DNA from 2 places in the Streptomyces sp. NBC_01317 genome. Region 2 is predicted to be linked to the other one. Evidence: riboswitches for the same ligand, from Rfam matches in the RefSeq annotation. Region 2 holds a riboswitch; the other holds the start of a gene.

Region 1 (5,077 bases), 4.4 Mb from region 2:
CCTGCGTCGCGCGCTTGAGGCCCTCGCCGCCCATCAGCCGTACGTACGCCCAGGAGATCGGCAGTATGCCCGCCGAGCCCCAGGGGGCGGCGGAGATCGGGCCGACACCCGTCTCGGGCCCCGCGGCCGGCTGGAGGGGGTGGTTGGGCAGGTACGGGGCGAGGTGGGACCGTACGCCGACGGGACCGACCCCGGGACCGCCGCCGCCGTGCGGGATGCAGAACGTCTTGTGCAGGTTCAGGTGGGAGACGTCCGAGCCGAACTTGCCCGGCTTGGCCAGCCCCACCAGCGCGTTGAGGTTGGCGCCGTCGACGTAGACCTGGCCGCCCGCGTCGTGCACGGCGGCGCAGATGTCGCTGATGTGCTCCTCGAACACCCCGTGGGTGGACGGGTAGGTGACCATCAGGACGGCCAGCTCGGCGCCGTGCCGCTCGATCTTGGCGTGCAGGTCCTCGACGTCGACGTCACCGTCCTCGCGGGTCTTGACGACCACGACCTTCATCCCGGCCATGACCGCGCTCGCGGCGTTCGTGCCGTGCGCGGAGGACGGGATCAGGCAGACGGTGCGCCGCGTGTCGCCGTTGGCGCGGTGGTACGCCCGTACGGCGAGCAGCCCGGCCAGCTCGCCCTGGGAACCGGCGTTCGGCTGGAGGGACACCGCGTCGTACCCGGTGACCTCGGCGAGCCGCTCCTCCAGCTCCCTGATGAGCGTCAGGTAGCCCTCGGCCTGCTCGGCCGGGGCGAAGGGGTGCAGGGCCGCGAACTCCGGCCAGGTGACCGACTCCATCTCCGTGGTCGCGTTCAGCTTCATGGTGCAGGAGCCGAGCGGGATCATGCCGCGGTCCAGCGCGTAGTCACGGTCGGAGAGCTTGCGCAGGTAGCGCAGCATCGCCGTCTCGGAGCGGTGCTGGTGGAAGACGGGGTGGGTCAGGATGTCGTCGCTCCGCAGCAGCGTCGCGGGCAGCGCGTCCCCGGCGGCCGCGTCCAGCGCCTCGATGTCGGCGTCGACGCCGAACGCCGTCCACACGGCGGCCAGCTGGGCGCGCCCGGTGGTCTCGTCACAGGCGACGGAGACGTGGTCGGCGTCGGCCTGGTACAGGTTGACGCCGTGCTCACGGGCGGCGGCGGTGACCTCGGCGGCCCGGCCGGGGACCCGTACGGTCAGCGTGTCGAAGTACGCGCCGTGCACGACCTCCGCGCCGCCGGCCCGCAGCCCCTCGGCGAGCAGCGTCGCGTAGCGGTGGGTGCGCCGGGCGATGCCCCGCAGGCCGTCGGGGCCGTGGTAGACCGCGTACATGCCCGCCATCACGGCGAGCAGGACCTGCGCGGTGCAGATGTTGCTGGTGGCCTTCTCGCGGCGGATGTGCTGCTCGCGGGTCTGGAGGGCCAGCCGGTACGCCTTGTCGCCGTCGGCGTCTACGGACACCCCGACGAGCCGGCCCGGCAGGGTGCGCGCGAACGTGTCGCGTACGGCCATGAATCCGGCATGCGGTCCACCGAAGCCCATCGGGACGCCGAAGCGCTGGGTGGTGCCGACGGCGATGTCCGCGCCCAGCTCACCGGGCGAGGTGAGGAGCGTCAGCGCGAGCAGGTCGGCGGCGACGGTGACGAGGGCGCCCAGCTCGTGCGCCCGCTCGACGACCGGCCTGATGTCCCGTACGGCCCCGGAGGCGCCGGGGTACTGGAGCAGCACACCGAAGACACCGCGCTCGGCCACCTCGGCCGGGATGCCGTCGGTCAGGTCCGCGACGACGACCTCGACGCCGGCCGGTTCGGCGCGGGTCCTGATCACGGCGATCGTCTGGGGCAGGGTGTCGGCGTCGATCAGGAAGACACCGTCCTTGACCTTGCCGGCGCGCCGGGACAGCGCCATCGCCTCGGCGGCGGCCGTGCCCTCGTCCAGCAGGGAGGCACCGGAGGTGGGCAGCCCCGTCAGGTCGGCCACCATCGTCTGGAAGTTCAGGAGAGCTTCGAGCCGGCCCTGGGAGATCTCCGGCTGGTACGGCGTGTACGCGGTGTACCAGGCCGGGTTCTCCATGACGTTGCGCAGGATCACCGGCGGCGTGAACGTGCCGTAGTAGCCGAGGCCGATCATCGGGGCGAGGACCGTGTTGCGGTCGGCGAGGGCGCGCAGCTCCGCCAGCACCTCGGCCTCGGTACGGGCCCCGGGGAGCCCCAGCGCCTCCGCGCTCTTGATCACGTCGGGCACCGCGGCGGCGGTCAGCTCGTCCAGCGAGCCGTAGCCGACCTGCGCGAGCATCTTCGCCTGGGCCGCCACGTCGGGCCCGATATGGCGCTGCTCGAAGGGGACGCCACGCTCCAGCTGGGAGAGCGGAATGCGGTGGTCGGTCATGTGGGAGGCCTCCTGGTCGTCACGACCTGCGAGGGGCACCAAGGCGCGGGTGCCCGGACGGCCTCCCCCTCTGTCATCTGACCTGAGAGCTTCACCGGGCGCCAGGAGGCCGCCCGGCTTTCACCGTCGGTGAGGGCGGACGCCGTGGGCGCCTGCCCTGCTTTCCAGAGTGACCTCGTCCGTGCGGTACGGGGGCCTGAGAGATTCCGGGGAGGATTTGCTCCTTCGGCGCCTCCGGCGATCTCACCGGAGGACTCTCCCGCACAGGGTCAGCAGCCGTGTGCCAGCCTACCAGCGAGGTCCCGCGCAGGGCTTTTCGAGTGGCCGACAGACCGGATCTGCACTTTTCTTATGAGTGGAGCGACGGGTCTTCCCCGCTTGTGCGACCAGTTGGAGGGACCGTGGAGAACGACATCGATCCGCGCAGCCTGATCGGCCGCAAGGCGTTCGACCGCGACGGCCACAAGATCGGCACGGTGGACGAGGTGTATCTGGACGACGCCACGGGGGTGCCCGAGTGGGCGGCCGTCCGCACCGGGATCTTCAGCCGTGACGCGTTTGTCCCCCTCGCGCCCAGCACGCTGGAGGAGGAGACGCTCCGGATCCCCTTCGAGCGCTCGCTCATCAAGGACGCGCCCGACTTCGGTGTCGGCAGGCACCTCTCACCCGAACAGGAACTCCAGCTCTACCGCCACTACGGCCTCGCCCTGCCGGAACCGGGCCCGCCCGAGCGCCCCGCCTCGCTGTCCGACCGGGACGCCGAGCGTGACTTCGGACGGGTCGCCGGCCAGGACGACTGATCCCGTTCCGGCGGCCCCGGCCCGTCCCCGGCGGGCTCCGGCCCCCGCCGGGTCGCCTCCGCCCCGTCCTGGGCCGGTCCTCCGGTCAGGGGCAGCGGGTCCGACAGCTCCAGCTCTGGATCGTCCACCCAGAAGGTCCGCACCCGCCCCGGCGCGGACCACGGCTCCTCGAACCGTACGGTGACCCGGCGCAGCCCGCTGCCCTGCACCCAGCCCGCGCCGAACACGGCGTGGTGCACGTCGTGCCCGGCGGGAAAGCGCCGCTCCGCGGGCAGGTCCGCTGTCTCCGACGCCTCCTGAGCGGCCGGTACGCCCCCGGTGGGCGCCGCGTGCCCCTCCGCCGCCCCGAGTGCCCGGGAAGGGCCGGCCCGCTCCTCCCCGGCCTTCTCAGGGCCTTTCTCGGAGCCCTCCTCGGGCGCCACCGGGGGTACTGCGACCTGGGCCGCCGCCTCCACCGCCCGGTCCGCCGCCAACCGGTCCGCGGCCGCCTGCGCGAACAGGTCCTCCTGCGTGTAGTCCGCGAGTCCGCTGACCCCCACCCCCAGCAGCCGTACCCCGCCCGTGGTGTCCACCGACTCCAGCAGCCGCCCCGCCGCCTCCCGCACCACACCCGGGTCGTCCGTCGGCCCGCGCAGCGTCTCCGAGCGGGTCAGCGTGGAGAAGTCGTAGCGCCGGACCTTGAGCACGACCGTCCGCCCCGAGTGCCCGGCCGCCCGCAGCCGCTGGACACACCGGTCCGCCAGCCGGTCCACCTCCGACCGCACCCGCACCCGGTCGTGCAGATCGACGTCGAAGGTGTCCTCCACGGAGACGGACTTGGTCTCCCGCTCGGCCACCACGGGCCGGTCGTCGTGGCCGCCCGCCATCCGGAACAGCGACGCCCCGTGCGACTTCCCCAGCAGCCGTACGAGCTCGTCCTCGCCGGCCTCCGCCAGATCGGCCACGGTGGTCATCCCGGCCCGCCGCAGGTGCTCCCCCGTCGCGGGACCGACCCCGGGCAGGGTCCGTACGGTCATCGGCCCCAGGAGCGCGCGCTCGGTCCCCGGCTCGACGATGACGAGGCCGTCCGGCTTGGCCTGCTCGGAGGCGATCTTCGCCAGCATCTTGGACCCCGCGAGCCCCACCGACCCGGTGAGCCCCGTGGTCGCGCGGATGTCCCGGCGCAGCCGCTCCCCGGCGGCCCGCGCGGAGGCCGTGTCGTGGGCCGAGCCGCCCGCCTCCAGGTCCACGAACGCCTCGTCCAGGCTCAGGGGTTCCACCAGCGGCGACAGCCGGCCCAGCAGCTCCATCACCTGCTCGCTGATCGCCCGGTAGACGGTGAAGCGCGGGACGAGGTACGCGGCGTTCGGCGCGAGCCGTCTGGCCTGCGCCATCGGCATCGCCGAGTGCACCCCGTACCGCCGCGCCTCGTAGGAGGCCGTGGAGACCACCCCACGCGGTCCGAGGCCGCCGACCACCACGGGCTTTCCGCGCAGACTCGGCTTCGCCGCCTGCTCGGCGGCGGCGAAGAAGGCATCCATGTCCAGATGCAGGACGGTCGGGGCGGCTCTCACACCCCCGATGCTCCCTCACACCACTGACAATCGGCCGGTACGGCGTGAGGACGGGCCCGGCCCGGCGTGTACGGAGCTCGCGCGGCTCAGACCGCGCGGTCCCTGCGCCGCCTGGCCAGTTCGTCGGCGGGGTTGTTCCCCACCAGCGTCTCGCCCGTGTCGATCCGCTCCCCGTGCAGCTGGGACAGGGCGGCCTCGACGTCCCGCCACACCACCCCGACCGCGATCCCGAAGATCCCCTGACCGCCCTGGAGCAGCGTGACGACCTCGTCCGGCGACGAGCACTCGTAGACCGTCGCCCCGTCGCTCATCAGCGTCATCCGCTCAAGATCCTGGACGCCCCGGGTCCGCAGGTGCCGCACGGCCGCCCT
Region 2 (5,077 bases):
GGCAGCCCCTCCGGGACCGCGCCGACCGACTGCCGCATCATCGTCCGTACGGAGTCGACGGAGGCCGGGCTCGTGTCGTACAGGTCCAGGCCGATGGCCAGGTACGGGGCGCCGAGCGCCGGCTGGACCCAGGCGCGGCGCAGCGCCCGGACCGCGGGGGTGCGGTGCGCGTTCTGGGTGAGCTGGGCGTAGAACTGCGGGATCTCGACGGCCGGCTCGGACAGCCGCAGCGGTCCCGCGGGCATCCGGTCGAGGCCGGTGGCGATCCGGCGCAGGTCGAGCCAGGGGATGCCGACGCCGCCGCCGGGGGTGTGCGGATTGAGCCAGATCCCCCAGCGGTCCGGATACAGGACGCGGGCGATGTCGCGGCCGGTGACCACTTCGTGCGTACGGGTCCAGCCGCTGACGGCCAGCTCCTGGGCGGAGGTCACACAGGGCGCGTAACCGAGGCCCTCCACCTGCATGTTGCCGTACTGGGCGTCGGGCGAGCCCGCGCGGCCCTGCCAGAGGAGCATCCAGACCCGGTCCTCCGCCAGGGCCTGGAGCAGCGCCTCGTACGCGTCGTAGCGTCCTGGCGTCACCTGGCGGAGCAGCTGCTCGGCCCGGCCGGCCGCCGCGGTACCTGACGCGCTCACCCTGGGTCCCGCCCCTCTTCGATCCACCATTCGACCGTCTCCCCCCGCAACGCGGCGCGGCCCGTCATGAAACCAGCTTAGGTGCCGCCGCCGACAGTGACCCGACCGCGTGTCCGCGCGTCCCGGGGCGCACCTGCCCGTACGCCCGGCTCGCCCCTACCCGCGCTGGTAGAACGGCCGCACGCGCGCCAGCATCCAGGCGCCGACCGGGTCCTGCGTCATGTCCAGGAGGACGAGGTTGACCGGCCAGGGCACCTGGACCCGGCCCAGCGCGCGGCCCAGCGCGTCCATCGGCGCGTTGCGGTCCGTGGCCTCCCAGGAGGCGAGCTGGACGCCCACGAAGAGCACGGGCGGCTCGGCCTCGACACTGGCGAGGGCGCGGCGGGCGGAGACCACGACCCCGGACGCCTCGAACTCGGCGGAGGCCGCGGCGAGGAAGTCGACCGGGTCCTCCTGCCAGTCCGGCTGGAAGAGCCGGACCCGGCCGCCGGTGGCGGGGCCGTCGAGCGGGGTGCGGCCCACCCGGCACAGCTCGGCGACGGCGAGCGGCGGCAGCGGCATGCCGACCGCGCCGCCGGGGTTCAGGACGATCCCGAGCTGCGGGGGCAGCCCGCGCGCGAACTCGCGCGCCGGGGCCACGGTGAAGGGCATGTGGGCGCCGACGCACCCCATGAACTGCTGCTCGGAGCTGAACACCGGGACGTACGGGGCGCCTTCGATCTCCATCGTGGGCAGATCGAGACTCTGGCTGTCGGGGCCGCCGCCCTGGGGCAGCGGCACCCAGACCTGGCTGCGCCCGAGCACCTCCACGAGCCGTCCGCCCGCGGCGTCGTTCCCGAGCGAGGCCGCGAGCACCTCTTCGAGCTCGTTGCCGGGCCATGCTGTGTCCACGCGCTCCACCCCTCCACTCACCTGCTTGCCTGCCGCAGCACCCTAAGGCCTCTGGTCGGAGTGCATCAGGGCGTACCGCCCGGAGCGCGTCAGGGCGGACCGCCCGTGAACGTGATGGCGGACAGGGTCCTGGCCGCCGGCCTGTCCAGCAGGGTCGCCGAGGCGCAGCCCCCCGGGAGGCGGCCCGACTCGGCGTCCTTGAGAAGGCGGCGGACCGCGCGCCGGTGGCGGGCGAACGCGTACCCCGAGACGCCCCGGCCGCGTTCGCGCTGGCCCGCGCGGGCCACCCCGGGCGTGACGTCCAGCAGGACGAGGTGGAGGCGGCGGCCGCGCACGCGGGCGTCGCGGGCCAGCCAGCGCCGTACCCAGGTCTGCGTACCGCAGTCGTGCACGACCACGCTCTCGCCGGAGCGCAGCGCGCGCCACAGCCCGGCGTAGTGGGCGACGCGCACCAGCGGGCGGTAAATGGCGTACGGCACGGATCGGGGCAGCCGGCGCGCCCAGCGGTCCCTGGTGTCCTGGGAGTCGATGCCACCGCCGGCCGCCGTCCTCCGTATCAGCGTGGACTTGCCGCTGCCCGGCAGCCCGGAGACGACCACGACGTCCCCCGCCGCGAAGTGGAGGGTGCCCGGCACCCTGCCGTCGCGGCCGCGCAGATCGCGGACCACCGGCGCGGACCGCGCCGGGACGTCCCGGGCGGCCGTCACTCCGGGCTGGACGGGCAATCCGGACGCCGATACGCCCGCCGCCCCCGGCGCCACCCCGGTCGCCGCCACCCCTGTCGCTGTCACATACGCACCGGACCCCTGCGACGTCATCGCCGTCCCCCTGTCAGGTCGGACACCCTGGCCCTTGACTGGCCCTCGACCCCTGCCAGACTCTTGCCCCACAAAGTGTAAAGAATTGGTAATGCCACGCAAGCCTTTCACGGGGCGTGGCGGGTCGTCGCCATGTTCAGGGACTCCCTCCCCCACGCGCCCACGATGCGTGCGATGATGACGGCGCCAACTGCATACAGGCCGTTTGAATCCGCGCGGGAGAGTCCCGGTTCACCGTGTGCGCCGGGCGCCGAAGGAGCAAGTTCTCCCCTTGAATCTCTCAGGCCCCGTACCGCGTGGATGAGGCAGATCTGAAAAGCGGGCCGCCGTCGCGGTCCCACCCAAGGTGCAAGTCACGACCGTGAGCACGTACGGAGAGTCGTCCGTGGTTCCGTGCGGTCGTGGTGAACCTCTCAGGTTCCGATGACAGATGGGGAGGACCGTCCTCGTCGTCATGCCCTGGGAGTCACCACCATGAACTCTGCCCCGAGCAGCACCCCCCGCCTCACCGCCCTCGACGCGGTGCACCGCGCGCTGGGCGCGACCATGACCGACTTCGCGGGCTGGGACATGCCCCTGCGGTACGGGAGCGAGCGCGACGAACACCTCGCGGTCCGTACGAAGGCCGGTCTGTTCGACCTCTCGCACATGGGCGAGATCACCGTCACCGGGCCCCAGGCCGCCCAGCTGCTGGACCACGCGCTGGTGGGCAACATCGGCGCGGTCGGCGTCGGCCGTGCCCGGTACACGATGATCTGCCAGGAGGACGGCGGGATTCTCGACGACCTGATCGTCTACCGCCTCGGCGAGGACGAGTACATGATCGTCGCCAACGCCTCGAACGCGCAGACGGTCCTGGACGCGCTGACCACCCGCGCGGCGGGCTTCGACGCGGAGGTACGGGACGACCGGGACGCGTACGCGCTGCTGGCGGTCCAGGGTCCGGAGTCCCCCGGCATCCTGCGGTCGCTCACGGACGCCGACCTGGACGGCCTGAAGTACTACGCGGGCCTGCCCGGCACCGTCGCGGGCGTCCCCGCGCTCATCGCCCGTACGGGCTACACGGGCGAGGACGGCTTTGAACTGTTCGTCAATCCCGCGCACGCGGAGACGCTCTGGCAGGCGCTGACGGAGGCCGGCGCCCCGGTCGGCCTGGTGCCCTGCGGGCTGTCCTGCCGGGACACCCTCCGCCTGGAGGCGGGCATGCCGCTGTACGGCAACGAGCTGTCCACGGCCCTCACCCCCTTCGACGCGGGCCTGGGCCGGGTCGTCAAGTTCGACAAGACCTCCAACGGAGGCGACTTCGTCGGGCGCAAGGCCCTGGAGGCCGCCGCCGAGCGCGCCGCCGCCGCCCCGCCGCGCAAGCTGGTCGGCCTGGTCGCCGAGGGCCGCCGCGTCCCCCGCGCCGGGTACGCCGTGGTGGCGGGCGGGGAGGTCGTCGGCGAGGTCACCTCGGGCGCCCCCTCCCCCACCCTGGGGAAGCCGATCGCCATCGCGTACGTCGACGCCTCGCACGCCGGGCCGGGGACGGCGGGTGTCGGGGTCGACATCCGCGGGTCCCACGAGCCGTACGAGGTCGTGGCGCTCCCGTTCTACAAGCGCCGGAAGTGATACGGACGTCTCGGACGTCACAGTCCCGCGACGCCCGTCCCGCCCGGCCGGTCCGGCCGGGCGGCCAGAACGTCCCTCCCGTCCCTCCCGTCCCGTCTCGATCCTCAAGACGGCCGTCCCGACCACTACCCCTCGTACAGGAGAATTCAGCCCATGAGCAACCCCCAGCAGCTGCGCTACAGCAAGGAGCACGAGTGGCTGACGGCCGCCGAGGACGGTGTGTCGACCGTCGGCATCACGGAGTTCGCGGCCAACGCCCTCGGTGACGTCGTGTACGTCCAGCTCCCCGACGTCGGTGACACGGTCACCGCCGGTGAGACCTGCGGTGAGCTGGAGTCGACGAAGTCGGTCAGCGATCTGTACTCGCCGGTGAGCGGTGAGGTCACGGAGACCAACCAGGACGCCGTGGACGACCCGTCGCTGGTGAACACCGCCCCCTTCGAGGGTGGCTGGCTGTTCAAGGTGCGCGTCACGGAGGAGCCGGGAGACCTGCTCACCGCCGACGAGTACACGGAATTTTCCGGCAACTAGACACCCCAGGGACTGTGATGTCTTCGAAGTCGCTTCTGAACACCCCGCTCCACGAGCTCGACCCGGACGTCGCCGCCGCTGTCGACGCCGAACTCCACCGTCAGCAGTCCACGCTCGAAATGATCGCCTCGGAGAACTTCGCTCCGGTCGCCGTCATGGAGGCCCAGGGCTCCGTCCTGACCAACAAGTACGCCGAGGGCTACCCCGGCCGCCGCTACTACGGCGGCTGCGAGCACGTCGACGTGATCGAGCAGATCGCGATCGACCGTGTGAAGGAGCTGTTCGGGGCCGAGCACGCCAACGTGCAGCCGCACTCCGGCGCGCAGGCGAACGCGGCGGCGATGTTCGCGCTGCTCTCCCCCGGCGACACGATCATGGGTCTCAACCTCGCCCACGGCGGGCACCTGACCCACGGCATGAAGATCAACTTCTCGGGCAAGCTCTACAACGTCGTCGCGTACCACGTCGACACCGAGACCGGTCAGGTCGACATGGCCGAGGTCGAGCGCCTCGCCAAGGAGTCCCGTCCGAAGCTGATCGTGGCCGGCTGGTCCGCGTACCCCCGTCAGCTGGACTTCGCGGCCTTCCGCC

Evidence for each region. Region 2 has a riboswitch for glycine ahead of gcvT (glycine cleavage system aminomethyltransferase GcvT). Riboswitches for the same ligand answer to the same signal wherever they lie in the genome.
Region 1: another riboswitch for glycine. It lies ahead of gcvP (aminomethyl-transferring glycine dehydrogenase); the one in region 2 lies ahead of gcvT (glycine cleavage system aminomethyltransferase GcvT).

The regions. Positions count from the first base shown of each region.
Region 1 covers NZ_CP108393.1:6,977,171-6,982,247, reverse strand. The annotation lists gene gcvP (aminomethyl-transferring glycine dehydrogenase) at 1-2,353, opposite strand, end outside; glycine riboswitch at 2,528-2,625, opposite strand; gene OG349_RS30440 (PRC-barrel domain-containing protein) at 2,755-3,153, shown strand; gene OG349_RS30435 (DNA polymerase IV) at 3,048-4,706, opposite strand; gene OG349_RS30430 (MerR family transcriptional regulator) at 4,793-5,077, opposite strand, start outside.
Region 2 covers NZ_CP108393.1:2,545,087-2,550,163, forward strand. The annotation lists gene OG349_RS10565 (enhanced serine sensitivity protein SseB C-terminal domain-containing protein) at 1-635, opposite strand, end outside; gene OG349_RS10570 (enhanced serine sensitivity protein SseB) at 792-1,526, opposite strand; gene OG349_RS10575 (AAA family ATPase) at 1,616-2,344, opposite strand; glycine riboswitch at 2,551-2,649, shown strand; gene gcvT (glycine cleavage system aminomethyltransferase GcvT) at 2,819-3,955, shown strand; gene gcvH (glycine cleavage system protein GcvH) at 4,109-4,486, shown strand; gene glyA (serine hydroxymethyltransferase) at 4,504-5,077, shown strand, end outside.